Regions from separate parts of the Promicromonospora vindobonensis genome, predicted to be linked through region 3. Evidence: predicted binding sites of a transcription regulator. Region 3 holds the regulator's gene; each other region holds the start of a gene.

Region 1 (4,525 bases), on a different contig from region 3:
ACCGCGACGGCGAGGGTGTGGCTCAGGTACGGCGCCGGTCTCCTGAAGGTTCAGGTCGACGACGACGGGTCGGCGTCACGGCAGCCGCCCGTCCCGGGGCACGGACTGATCGGGATGCGGGAACGGGTCGCCGCGCTGGGCGGGAACCTGCGGGCAGGCCCCGGGCCGACGGCGGGATTCTCGGTGGTGGCCGAGCTGCCGACCGGTCCCCGGCCCGGACGGTCCGGCGGGTCTGCGGGTGGCCCCGCGGCAGAGGGCCCGCCATGATCTCGGTGGTCCTCGTCGACGACCAGCACTTGATCCGCTCCGGTATCCGAGCACTGTTGGAGAGCGAGGACGACCTGGACGTCCTCGCCGAGGCGGGCAACGGCGAGGAGGCCGTAGCCGCAACCCTGGAGCATCGGCCCGACATCGTGCTGATGGACGTGCAGATGCCGGTGCTGGACGGCATCGAGGCGACGCGCCGTATCGTCCAGGACGACCGGCTGTGTGACGTGCGGGTCGTGATGCTGACGAACTACGGCCTGGACGAGCACGTGTTCCGGGCCCTGCGCGCCGGCGCTGCGGGGTTCCTGCTCAAGGACACCGACCCGGCAAGCCTGCTGCAGGCGCTCCGGGTGGTGACTCGCGGGGACGCGCTGCTCTCACCGTCGGTCACCCGGCAGCTGATCAGCGAGTTCGTGGCCCGCCCGCCCGACGTGCTCTCCGGGCGCGGGCTCGACCTGCTCACCAACCGGGAGCGGGAGGTGGTGGCCCTGGTGGCGCACGGGCTCAGCAACGACGAGATCGCCGAACGGATGGTCCTCAGTCCGACCACCGTGAAGACCCACGTGAGCCGCGCGATGACCAAGCTGCACGCCAGGGACCGCGCGCAGCTCGTCGTGCTCGCCTACCAGGCGGGGCTCGTCTCGCCCCGGGCGCGGCGGGACTGACCGCCGTCCGTCACGCGGCGTCCAGGGCGGTCTCGAACACCTCCCGCGCCCGTTCGTCGAGGACCACGAACCGGATGTTCTCGATGCTGCTCGCTGGATGCTCTGCGAGCCAGCCGCGGCAGGTCAGCACGGCGATGCGTGCGACGTCGGTCACCGGCCAGCCGTAGGCGCCGGCGCTGACGGCGGGGAAGGCGACCGATCGGACGTCGAGCTCCGCGGCGACGTCGAGCGACCGGGCGAAGCACGACGCGAGCAGGGCGGGATCGTCCTGGCCTCGGTGCAGGTTCGGCCCGACCGTATGGATCACCCACGCCGCGGGCAGGTCGAACGCGGGGGTGGCGACGGCGTCGCCGACGTCCAGGCCCTCCCGATGAGAGGTCGTGCGCAGTCTGCGGCACGCCTCCAGCAGGCGCGGGCCCGCCGCTGCGTGGATGGCGCCGTCGACGCCTCCGCCACCCAGGAGCAGGGAGTTCGCGGCGTTGACGACGGCGTCTGCCTCCACGTGGGTGAGGTCGCCGACCTCGACGGAGATGCTCATGCGCCGACCCCCTTGGCCCCGGCTCCCAGGCCCCGGCGTTCCATCCAGGTGTACCCGTCGTCGACAGGCACCCAGCCGAACTGCTCGTAGAGGCCGTGGGCGTCGGCGGTCGCGAGCAGCGTGCGGCGGAGCCCGAGCGGCTCGATGTCGGCGACGACGCCTGCTACCAGGAGCTTGCCGATCCCCAGCCCGCGCAGGGCGGGGTCGACGATGACGTCGGCGAGCCAGGCGAACGTCGCGCCGTCGGTCACGACGCGTGCGAACGCCACCTGCTCGCCCGTGCCGGTGTGGAAGACGCCGTAGGGCCGGGAACCCGCGATGGCGGTGTCCATGACCTCGCGCGGCCGGTCCTTGGCCCAGTAGGTGTGCCGGGAGACGAGCTCGTGCACGCGGGTGGCGTCGATGCGGTCAGGGTCGGTGGAGAACTCGTAGGTCGAGACGTCGTTCATGGGCTGGAGTCAACCACCGGACACCGACACCGGCCGAGGGAATTCCGGCAGTGAGGAGCGTTCGCCACCTTCTTCTGCGGATGGCAGAAGCCGTGGCCGGTGTGGGTGGTCGCCTCTATTGTCGAACAGGTGTCCGAGATGATGGCATGGTGAAATAGCGTATAGGTGGAGGGGTGGAGTCATGGACGATGGTCAGCGCTACCCGGGTCTGAGCAGCGTGCTCCTGGAGGACCTGGCCGGCGACAACCCGGTCCTGGGAGAGCTCGTGGTGCGGGACGGGGTGGAGGTGCGCGTCGTGGCGCACGACGAGGTTCCAGCCTGGGTCTTCAACGCCCCGCCCGACCGTTGGCCGGACGCAGCACCCGACGATCTGCTGGATGGTGCGCCGGAAGGTGCGCCGGGCGGCCGGCTGCCGGAAGGCATGCCGGTGGCGGTGTGGCCGGAGGATGTTCTGCAGGAGGCGGTGCGGGGTGTGCCGGGAGCGCGGTTGGCGCGGGTGGTCGCGGAGGCGATCGACGTGGACGGCAACCTCGACCACGGCCGGGGCGAGGACCCGGGCCTGCCGGGCTCGAGTGTGCTGGGTGAGCTGTCGGACGACGCGCTCGGTGACCTCGTCACGGCGTGCGGGCGGTTGCAGTCCTGGGCCGCTGGTCTCCAGGCCCAGGTCGTGGCCGAACGCGCCACCCGCGAGTCCCACGCCCTGGCCCACAACTCTCTGGTCGCCCAGGTCACCAGCGAGCTCGTCGTGACCGAGTCCGAAGCCGCAGAAGTCGTGGTCCGGGCGCAGGCCGGTGCCCAGCACCCGAGCGTGATCACCGCACTGATCACCGGACGCATCGACGTCCGCAAGGCCCACACCCTGCTGCGGTCCGCAGCACAGCTCACCGCCACCGAACGGGCCGAGGCCATCGCCCGGTACCTGCCCCAGGCACCCCACCGAACCTGGAAATGGTTACAGACCCGGATGCTCGCGTTCGCCAAAGCCCGCCACGGCGCCGCCCAGACCGCACGCACGGAAGCACAACGCCGGTGCGTACAGCTGGACCGCGCCGAGAACGACATGGGCTGGCTGTCCGCCTACCTCCCCGCCGTCGACGCCGCCGCCGTGTGGGGTGTCGTGGACGACATGGCCCATCAGTTACGCCACACCACCGGTGAGGACCGCACCCTGGGACAGCTGCGCGCCGACTCCCTGACCGGCATCATCACTGGCCGCCTCCTCCCCGCCGACCGCTACACCGACACCACCGAGCCCGACGACAACGAGCCGGACGACACCACCAGCACGAGCACCGACCACGAGGTAGCACGCGACACCGACCACGGCACGCATCCCACCGCCGGCACGACCACGACCACGGGCGCGAGCACGAGCACGGGCACGACGACGGGCACGGGCGTCGACAGCCGAGCGACGGGCACCGGTGCGAGCAGCGGTCCGCACGACGATGCGGCGAGCGGCGCTGAGGACAGCAGCGTCGGCGGTGCAGGTACCGCCCACGAGGCAGCCGACGACACCGAGGCCGCCCACGCCCCCAGCACAGACACCGACGTGTCCGTATGCACCTGTGGTGGCCGGGCGCCCGTCCAGGTCGTGGTCCAAGAGATCGTGCGGCCGGTGCGGATCACACCGACCCGCCCCGTCGTACGCGTCACCGTCCCCGCCTCCACCCTCCTCGGCCTGGACGACGCCCCCGGACACCTGACCGGCTACGGACCCATCCCCGCCGACACCGCCCGCCTGATCGCCCAAGACGCCACCTGGCAACGCCTCCTGACCGACCCCGTCACCGGGATCCTGACCGACTACTCCACCACCACCTACCAACCCGGCAAGGTCCTCCGCACCGCGGTCGAGACCAGAGACGAGACCTGCACCTTCCTGTGGGGCTGCGACACCCCCGCCACCCGCTGCGACCTCGACCACATCCAACCCTTCGACCACGAACACAGGAACGAACGCAACGACAGCGGACAGACCAACGCCCACAACCTCCACCCCCTGTGCCGCAAGCACCACCTGCTCAAGACCCACGCCGGCTGGGGCATCGTCCGCGACCCCCTCACCGGCGTCACGACCTGGACCACCCCCACCGGCCGCACCCACACCCGACCACCCACCGTCCTGGACACCCACATCGACCTCGACCACATCGACCCCGACACCAGCCACGACCTCACCCTGCACGCCCTGACCGGCCAACACCTACCCCGCAGCTACCAGACCACCGAACCCGGAGCCGTACCGACCGACCCGACACCGACCAACCCCACAACACCGCACGACCCGGGCCAGCCACCCTTCTGACGGGCGGCCACGGTCGGTGAGCCCACATAGCAGCATCCTGATCCCAGGGTTCTGGCGGGATGGCTCGGCGTGGGGCGAGGTCGTGCCTCCGTTGGAGGCAGCCGGGCACACCGTGCGGGCGCTGACGCTCCCGGGCCTGGAGTCGGTGGACGACGGCCGCTCGGCCGTCCATCTGAGCGATCACGTCGACGCCGTCGTGGCTGCGATCGACGCGGTGCCTAGGCTCGCCAGGGTCGTCCTCGTGCGGTGGGGCACTCGGCCGGAGCCCAGGGGCGATCAATGAGGGCGTGCCGGCGGA
Region 2 (4,525 bases), 400 kb from region 3:
TCGGAAACCTGCGCGTCGTCGCCTCCGAGCGGGACGACGTGGTGGTCACCGTCCTGCCGGCCGACCCGGCCAAGTCCGGCTCGGTGCGCGCCGCCGAGGAGACACGCGTCGAGCGGGACGGCGACGCCGTCACGATCATCTACCCGGCCGCCTGGAAGCAGTACGTCCTGCCCTTCGCCGCCGGCGGCGCGATCGTCAACATCGAGCTGCCCGCCGGCTCGGACCTCAGGGGCAAGGCCGGCTCGCTGTTCGCAGAGGGTCGGCTCGGCGCCGTCGACCTCACCCTCAACGGCGGCGACGCCCGGCTCGACGAGGCCGCCCGCCTCGACCTCAAGGCCTCGGCCGGGAACGTCGTCGTCGGCCGCGCCACCGGCCCGACCACCGTGAAGGTGAGCGCGGGATCCGTACGGATCACCGAGTTCTCCGGCGAGGGCACCGTCCGTGCCAGCAACGGGACAACGACCGTCGGGTCGGTGACGGGCACGCTGGACGTCGTCGGGGCGCACGGGGAGATCGCGGTGGGCCGTGTGCACGGCACGCTCAGCGTCAAGTCGGCGCACGCAGGCATCCGCGTCGACCGCGTCGAGTCCGGCAGCGTCACGCTCACCACGTCCTACGGCTCGATCGAGGTCGACGTTCCAGAGGGCACCGCGGCCTGGCTCGACGTCTCCTCGGAGCACGGCACCGTCCGCAACCAGCTCACACCCACCGAGGGGCCTGTCGAGAACGAGGCCACCGCCGAGATCCACGCCAGCACCGGCTGGGGCGACATCATCGTCCGCCGCCCCTGAGCCCGGCCCGGCCCGCCTGGGCCTGAGCCGACCTGAACCACCGGACCGCCGTCGCCGGTCCTGGGACCGCCCGAACCACCTCCATGGCTACCCCCTACCCAAAAACCGTCCCACCCGTCTCTCCAGAGAAGGAAAAGCCCATGAGCATGGCCACCGAACGGGGTCGCGAGCCCGCGATCCGGGTACAGCACATCGAGAAGTCGTACAAGGACCTGCACGTCCTGAAGGGCGTGGACCTCGAGGTCGCACGCGGCAGCATCTTCGCGCTGCTCGGCTCCAACGGAGCCGGCAAGACCACCGTCGTCAAGATCCTGGCCACGCTGCTCAAGGCCGACGGGGGCACCGCGAGCGTCAACGGCTTCGACGTCGCCACCCAGGCCGCCGACGTCCGCGAGTCGATCAGCCTCACGGGGCAGTTCGCCGCCGTCGACGAGGTCCTGACCGGCCGCGAGAACCTGATCCTCGTCGCCAAGCTCCGCCACCTCAAGAACCCCGGCAAGATCGCCGACGACCTCCTCGCCCGCTTCTCCCTGACCGACGCCGGCGGGCGCAAGGCCGCCACGTACTCCGGCGGCATGCGCCGCCGCCTGGACATCTCCATGAGCCTGATCGGCAACCCGCCGGTCATCTTCCTCGACGAGCCCACCACCGGTCTGGACCCCCAGGCCCGGATCGAGGTGTGGGAGGCCGTCAAGGAGCTCGCCCGGAACGGCACGACGGTGCTGCTCACCACGCAGTACCTCGACGAGGCCGAGCACCTCGCCGACCGGATCGCGATCCTGCACCAGGGCCGCATCATCGTCAACGGCACCCTGTCCGAGCTCAAGGCCCTGCTGCCCCCGGCGAAGGTCGAGTACGTCGAGAAGCAGCCGACCCTCGAGGACGTCTTCTTCGCCGTCGTCGGCGACAACGGCACCGCCGGCAAGACCGGCACCACGACCAGCAGCCCCGCCGGCTCGGACAAGTGAGGAACACGACCATGAGCAAGCACTTCTTCGGTGACACCGCCGTCCTGACGGGACGGTCCCTGAGCCACATCATGCGCAGCCCGGACACGATCATCACGACGGCGGTCACACCGATCGCCCTCATGCTGATGTTCGTCTACGTGCTCGGCGGCGCGATCGACACCGGAACCGGCAGCTACGTGAACTACCTGCTGCCAGGGATCCTGCTCATCACCATCGCCTCGGGCATCGCCTACACCGCCTACCGGTTGTTCCTCGACATGCAGGGCGGCATCTTCGAGCGGTTCCAGTCCATGCCGATCGCCCGCTCGGCGGTCCTGTGGGGACACGTGCTGACCTCGCTGGTCGCCAACCTGATCTCGGTGGCCGTCGTCGTGCTGGTGGCCCTGCTCATGGGCTTCCGCTCAGGAGCAGGGGTGCTGGCCTGGCTCGCCGTCGCGGGCATCCTGATCATGTTCACCGTGGCCCTCACCTGGCTCGCGGTCATCGCGGGCCTGTCGGCCAAGACCGTCGACGGCGCGAGCGCGTTCTCCTACCCGCTGATCTTCCTGCCCTTCATCAGCTCGGCGTTCGTACCCACCGAGACCATGCCCGGCCCGGTGCGGTGGTTCGCCGAGAACCAGCCGGTCACCTCCATCGTCGACACGATCCGCGACCTGCTCGCGCAGGAGCCGGTCGGCACCGACATCTGGGTGGCCCTCGCCTGGTGCGTCGGCATCCTGGCCGTCGCCTACGGCTTCGCCATGGCCTCCTACCGGCGCCGGATCGCCTGACACCACCGGCACACAACGCTCGACCAGGGTCCTCGGCCGCACACCGCCCGGTGTGCGACCGAGGACTCGCGGCGACGGCGGCGACGCCCGCGAGGCCGTGAAGGGCTATCCACAGATTTCGACCTGGACGTGCGATGCGTACGACTGTTCGAGATGATGGTCGTGGTGAAGATGAGGAGCCTAGGAGAGCGGGTGGTGACCGGTGGAGCAGTCGACGAACGGCAGTGCGGCCGGCGGTCGGCCGCCCGCTGCTGGGGTGTTGGAGGACGTGCTGGCCCGGTTCGAGGACGTGATGGACGATCTGGCAGTCCTGACCGACCCGGAGGTGCTGGATGGGTGGGACGCGCCGAGCGTCACGCGGTTGATGCAGGCGCACACCCGGATTCGTCGGTTGACCGGCCGCCTGGACGGGGCGCGGTACACGTTGTTGCCCAGGATCGAGGCGGAGGGATCATGGCGTTCGGGTGGGATGGCGCGGGCGTTCACGACCTGGCTGCGGGTACGTGAGGGCATCTCAGCGTGCACGGCGGGCAAGGACATGACGATGGCGCGCCGCCTGGCCACCGCACTACCGGCCACCAGGGAGCGTCTGGTGGCGGGGACCTTGGGTGTGGATCATGCGCGGGTGATGACGGAGGTCGCGCCGACGAGCGAGACCCGTCAGGATGCGTTGGCCTGGCTCATCGACACCCGCACGGGTGAGACGACGACACCCGAGTTGTTCGTCCAGACCGTCGCGGTCGACTTGCCTGACCCGGTCGACGACCCGGACGGCAGTCGTACCCGTGAACAGGTCACCGCGGTGCTGGAGGGCGCGGTCACGGACGGGACGCTGGTGACCGGGGAGGGCCTGGTCCTGCGCGAGGCCGGCTCCTTGAACGCGGACCAGTTCCGGGTGGTGGCGCGCCGGTTCGCGACCGTGACCGACCCGGACACCGACGACGTTGACGACGACAAGGCCGCCCAGGGCGAGTTCCTCGACCTGGCCAAGACGTTCGGCGGCTACCACGTCGCCGGATTCCTGACCGACGTGCACGGACTACTCGTCACCGCGGCGATCAACGCGGTCATGGGCGCACCCTCGGCCGAGGACGCGCGTTCGTCGACACAACGGCGGGCACAGGGCCTGGCGGACGCGGCCCGCGTGGTGCTGGACACCAACCAAGCCTCACCCGGCGCGGCAATACCGCCACACCTGAACGTGACCGTGTCCTGGACCGAGTTCGTCACCCAGGCCACCCGCACCCGCGACGGCCTGTGCGTCACCTGCGGACAGACCAGTCCCGGCCGCACAGCACCGGGCCGCGCGACGGGCGCGGCCGCACCGGACACCGGCCCGAGCACACCAGGTACCGGCACCGGCGCTGGGCCGGTCACAGCTACGGGCGCGGGCGCAGTGGGCACCATGACGGTGTCGGGGCTGCTGTCAGCCGGTGGCCCGGTGTTCACCGAGACCGGTGGACGCGCCCCACGGGCGCTGATCCGGCGGCTCGCGTGCGACAGTGCCGTCACCAGGATCGTGTTCGGGCCCGACGGCGCCGTGCTCGACGTCGGCCGGGCACAGCGCACCGTGACCGGCCAGATGCGCCGCGCGGTGATCGCGCGGGACCAGCATTGCGTGTTCCCGGGATGTGATCAGCCGCCATCGAGATGCGAGGTCCACCACGCCGTGACCCACTGGGCGCACGGAGGGAACACCTCCGTCACCAACAGCGCCCTGCTGTGCTGGTACCACCATCAGCTCGTCGACACCCGGGGCATCACCATGCACTGGACCGGCAAGCCCACCGCCGACCCCAGCGCAACCGGCAGCACCGACGCCGTCCCCAGCGCCCTGCTGGAGACCGGGTGGGCCTTCACCGACGCCTCCGGGCACCGCATCCAGGTACCCGAACCCGTCGAAGCCCTACCCCCACCCGAGGCCGAAGCCGCCTGACCCCGCCCAGACCACGCCAACAGCCCGCGCCGGGGGGAGCCAGCTACTCCCAGACCG
Region 3 (4,525 bases):
TGGGGCGGGTTCGGCGACAACGTGACGCGCCTGCACGCGGCGCCGCTGCACGTCGCCGGCCTGATCCGCATGCACCTGCTGGGGGAGGCGACCGGCGTGTTCACGTCGGCCACCCTGGCGCTGGGGGGCACGTTCGAGCCGGTGGCGGGCACGCTTGGCCTCAAGGGCGAGGACGCCCCGCCATGGCGCGGCCTGGACGCAGGCAGCCCGTTCGACTACCCCCGCCAGGGCATCCTGTACGTGGCGCGGCACCTGCCGGCGCCCGGCCGCGAGCCGACGACGGAGGCGCAGCTCGACGAGATCGCCGAGCTCATCACGGCCGCCGGCGGCCGTACGCTCGGCCTGTTCTCGTCCCGGCGTGCGGCGAACGCGGCCGCCGAGGCCATACGCGAGCGGCTGGACTTCCCGATCCTGGCGCAGGGCGACGACCAGCTACCCACGCTGGTGCGCCAGTTCGCCGAGGACCCGGCCGCGTGCCTGTTCGGCACGCTGTCCCTGTGGCAGGGCGTCGACGTGCCTGGCCCGTCGTGTCAGCTCGTCCTCATCGACCGCATCCCGTTCCCCCGCCCGGACGACCCGGTCAAGGCGGCCCGCGCACGGGCCGTCGAGCAAGCGGGCGGCAACGGGTTCATGGCGGTGTCAGCGCAGCACGCCGCGCTGCTGCTCGCGCAGGGCGCCGGGCGCCTCGTGCGGAGCATGGACGACCGTGGTGTCGTGGCGGTCCTGGACCCACGCCTCGCGACCGCGCGGTACGCCTCGTTCCTCACCCGCTCGATGCCCGGGTTCTGGCCCACCACGGATTCGGCGCTTGTCCGCGCCGCGCTGGCGCGGCTCGACACATAGCCTGGACACATGTCAGCCCTCTCGGACGTCCAGGGCGCGCAGCCGTCCGGCTCACGCACCACCAAGCTGGCGGTAGTGGGTGCAGGGGCGGTCGGCTCGACCCTCGCCTTCGCCGCGCTCACCCGGGGCTCGGCCCGGACGATCGCCCTCCACGACGTGAACCGGGCAAAGGTCGAGGCGGAGGTGCTCGATCTGCAGCACGGTCTGATGTTCACCCCCCAGGCGCAGGTGGTCGGCTCGGACGACGTTGCGGTGTGCGCGGGGGCGGACGTCGTCGTTGTGACGGCCGGGGCGAAGCAGAAGCCCGGGCAGACCCGGATCGACCTCGCCGAGGCGACCATCGGGCTGATGCACCAGATCCTGCCCGGGCTGGTGGACGTCGCGCCGGACGCGACCTACCTGATGGTGACCAACCCCGTGGACGTCGTGACCTACGCGGCGCTCAAGATCTCCGGTCTGTCGCGTGAGCAGCTGTTCGGCAGCGGCACCGTCCTGGACTCGTCGCGGCTGCGTGGTGTGCTCGCCCAGCGCTGCGGTGTGGCCGTCGGGAACGTGCACGCGTACATCGCAGGGGAGCACGGGGACTCGGAGATCGCGCTCTGGAGCTCCGCGACTATCGGTGGTGTCCCGCTGCTGGACTGGGCGCCGCTGGGCGGCAGGCCGCCGATCGACGGCGCGGTGCGCGCGGAGGTGCACCACGAGGTGGTCGACTCGGCGTACCGGATCATCGCGGGCAAGGGGGCGACCAACTACGCCGTCGGTCTGGCCGGGACCCGCATCATCGAGGCTGTCCTCAAGGACGAGGGGCGGATCATGCCGGTGTCCTCGCTGCTGGACGACTATCACGGCATCAGCGACGTCTGCCTGTCCGTGCCGTCACTCGTGGACCGGCGCGGCGTCACGGACAACGTGCGGGTGCCGATGTCCGACGAGGAGCTGGCCGGCCTGCGTACCTCGGCGGACAGCGTGCGGGCGGTCCAGAAGCGCTTCGGCTTCTGAGGACGGGCCAGGGGGAGACGACGACGGGGTTGTGCTCCGCTGGAGACCCAGCAGGAACACAACCCCGTTCTCGTCGCGCGTGTCCGGCCCCTACAGGCTGCGGAGCACCGCTACCACGCGGCCCAGAATCTGCGCCTCGTCGCCCGGGATGGGCTCGTAGGCCGGGTTCTGGGGCAGCAGCAGGACGTGCCCGTCCGCCTGCTTGAACGTCTTGACCGTGGCTTCGCCGTCGATCATGGCCGCGACGATCTCGCCCTGCTCGGCAACGTTCTGCCGCCGCACCACCACCCAGTCCCCGTCGCAGATCGCGGCGTCGACCATCGAGTCACCGGCGACCTTGAGGAGGAACAGCTCGCCGTCCCCGACGAGCTGGCGGGGGAGCGGGAAGACGTCCTCGACGACCTGCTCGGCAAGGATGGGCCCGCCGGCCGCGATCCGGCCGACGAGCGGCACGTACGACGGCGGCGGGGTGCTGGCGTCGTCGGGCACCGAGCCACCCCAGTGGACCTGGCCGCTACGGCGCGGCTCGGGCCAGTGGATCTCGCCGCGTGTCGGCTTGTCGACCTGCTCGGCCATGGGCTCGACGAGCTCCATCGCGCGCGGCCGGTTCGGGTCGCGACGCAGGAAGCCCTTCTTCTCGAGCATCTGGAGCTGGTGCTTGACGCTCGACGGGCTGGCCAGCCCGACGGCCTCGCCGATCTCACGCATCGACGGCGGGTAGCCCCGCGTCTCGAACGACTGCCGAATCGTGTCCAGCACGAGGCGCTGCCGTTCGGTGAGGCGGTCTGTCGGCGAGATCGTGTGTACGTCAGCGACCGCCTTGTCGCCCGGCGCGTCCAGCGTGGCGACACCCGAGAGCGCCGTGTCGACGGCTCTCGTGTCGCTGGTCCCGTCCCGTCCCGTCATGCCCGTGCCCCTCCCGTTCCGACAAATGTTCTCCCATGCGCGACCCACTCTAGATCACAAACTCGCTCGGCTCAAACGAATGTTCGAGCGTGTCTCGACATCGGACGGTGTCCCGTGCTACACAATGGTACGGGCGTTCGACGAACGCTTGTATGAACGACAAGAGCTCAGTCACTCTTCGAGGAGGGGCCATGGGGGACGTGATCCCGCTGCGGCAGTACACCCCGACGTATGGACAGGCGTTCGTGCCGCCGTACGGCCGGGCGTATGCACAGGCGTCCGGGCCGGCCGCGGCCCCGGCGTACCGGCCGGCCCGGGAGCGCACGATCGCCGACCGGCTGGGCCTGGCCGGCCTGCGGCTCACCAGGCGCGGCCGCGCGGCGCTCGTGCTGCTGGCGATGCTCCTGCTCGCGCCGATGATCACCTGGGGTGCGACCGCCGTCGCCAGCTCCCCCGGCGAACCGACGGAGGTCCGGGTGCACGCGGTGCAGCCGGGTGAGACGCTCTGGGGCTACGCCACGGAGATCGCGAGGCCGGGCGAGGACGTCCGGCACGCGGTCGCCCGGCTCCAGGACCTGAACGAGATGTCGTCGGGCACGGTGCGGGTCGGAGAGCTGTTGCTCCTACCCAAGGAGTGACGAGAGACCACAATTCGCCGTCAAATGGCGCGGCGATGTTGCATGGGGGTGGTTTGCCCGCTTACGGTCGGGGCGCGACCGGAGGCCTCCGGTCGGTGGTCGACCACGCAGGAGTGAGCATGCACTGCCCGTTCTGTCGCCATGCTGACTCGCGCGTGGTGGACTCGCGGACCGCCGACGACGGCCTGTCGATCCGGCGCCGGCGCCAGTGCCCGAACTGCAACCGCCGGTTCACCACCGTGGAGACGGCCAGCCTGTCCGTGGTCAAGCGGTCCGGCGCCACCGAGCCCTTCAGCCGCGACAAGGTCGCGGCTGGTGTGCGCAAGGCGTGCCAGGGGCGTCCGGTGAGCGACGACGACCTCGCCATCCTGGCCCAGCGTGTCGAGGAGACGCTGCGGAGCAACGGTAGCGCGGAGATCGACGCGTACGAGGTGGGCCTCGCGATCCTTGGCCCCCTGCGGGAGCTCGACGAGGTGGCCTATCTGCGGTTCGCGAGCGTCTACCAGTCGTTCGACTCGCTCGAGGACTTCGAGAGCGCCATCACCTCGCTGCGCGCGGAGCGCGCCGAACGGGCGGCCGCGCAGGCCTGAGGGCCCGCGTGGAGCTGCCGCGCGGCCGGGCGCCGCTGGCCGGGCGGCTCGACCGTGCCCAAAAATGTTGGCACCTGGTTGTGCGGTAGTGCAGGCTGGGCGGCGACGGACCCGATCGAGGGACCCCCGAAACAAGAGGAGGTGATCGGTGTGACGGACGAGAAGCCCAATGCCGAGGCGGCAGAGGTCGAAGCCGAGGGCGTAGAGGAGCCCAAGGTGCCGACCGCGCCGAGCAAGGACGCGAAGGCACGGTTCAAGGAGGCGCTGGACCGCAAGAACTCGGCGCAGCACCGGACCGCAGCCGGCGACGTGAACACCGGCGCGGTGCACGGTTCGGAGACGACCGGCCCCGTGCAGAAGATGTTCCGCCGCAAGTCCGGCTGATCCTCGGTGGTGGAGGCCGCTGACCAGGTGTTTGACCTGGTCAGCGGCCTTTGTGTTGCTCACCGAGCTGCGGGTTCGTTCGTTGAACGAGCGAAGCCCAGGTTCTTTGGACCGTGGTAGCGGTCATTGCGTGGCCGCCACCGATGGCGTGACCGTGGGTGCGCG

What was found. The regulator LexA, encoded in region 3, represses DNA repair genes until DNA is damaged. The targets are predictions, from matches to a motif close to TCGAACANNTGTTCGA.
Region 1: the regulator LexA is predicted to act here: its motif matches at 2,041-2,056, upstream of ACFS27_RS00820 (HNH endonuclease signature motif containing protein).
Region 2: the regulator LexA is predicted to act here: its motif matches at 2,669-2,684, upstream of ACFS27_RS19495 (HNH endonuclease signature motif containing protein).

What each region holds. Positions count from the first base shown of each region.
Region 1 covers NZ_JBHUOG010000001.1:168,416-172,940, reverse strand. Annotated here, with positions in the region: gene ACFS27_RS00840 (sensor histidine kinase) at 1-267, shown strand, start outside; gene ACFS27_RS00835 (response regulator) at 264-932, shown strand; gene ACFS27_RS00830 (O-acetyl-ADP-ribose deacetylase) at 943-1,470, opposite strand; gene ACFS27_RS00825 (GNAT family N-acetyltransferase) at 1,467-1,919, opposite strand; gene ACFS27_RS00820 (HNH endonuclease signature motif containing protein) at 2,101-4,227, shown strand; gene ACFS27_RS00815 (hypothetical protein) at 4,310-4,510, shown strand.
Region 2 covers NZ_JBHUOG010000002.1:1,386,182-1,390,706, forward strand. Annotated here, with positions in the region: gene ACFS27_RS19480 (DUF4097 family beta strand repeat-containing protein) at 1-791, shown strand, start outside; gene ACFS27_RS19485 (ABC transporter ATP-binding protein) at 938-1,759, shown strand; gene ACFS27_RS19490 (ABC transporter permease) at 1,771-2,532, shown strand; gene ACFS27_RS19495 (HNH endonuclease signature motif containing protein) at 2,735-4,468, shown strand; gene ACFS27_RS19500 (GntR family transcriptional regulator) at 4,512-4,525, opposite strand, start outside.
Region 3 covers NZ_JBHUOG010000002.1:1,784,650-1,789,174, reverse strand. Annotated here, with positions in the region: gene ACFS27_RS21245 (ATP-dependent DNA helicase) at 1-843, shown strand, start outside; gene ACFS27_RS21240 (L-lactate dehydrogenase) at 853-1,842, shown strand; gene lexA (transcriptional repressor LexA) at 1,933-2,748, opposite strand; gene ACFS27_RS21230 (LysM peptidoglycan-binding domain-containing protein) at 2,940-3,386, shown strand; gene nrdR (transcriptional regulator NrdR) at 3,506-3,976, shown strand; gene ACFS27_RS21220 (DUF5302 domain-containing protein) at 4,127-4,360, shown strand; gene ACFS27_RS21215 (DUF4386 domain-containing protein) at 4,484-4,525, opposite strand, start outside.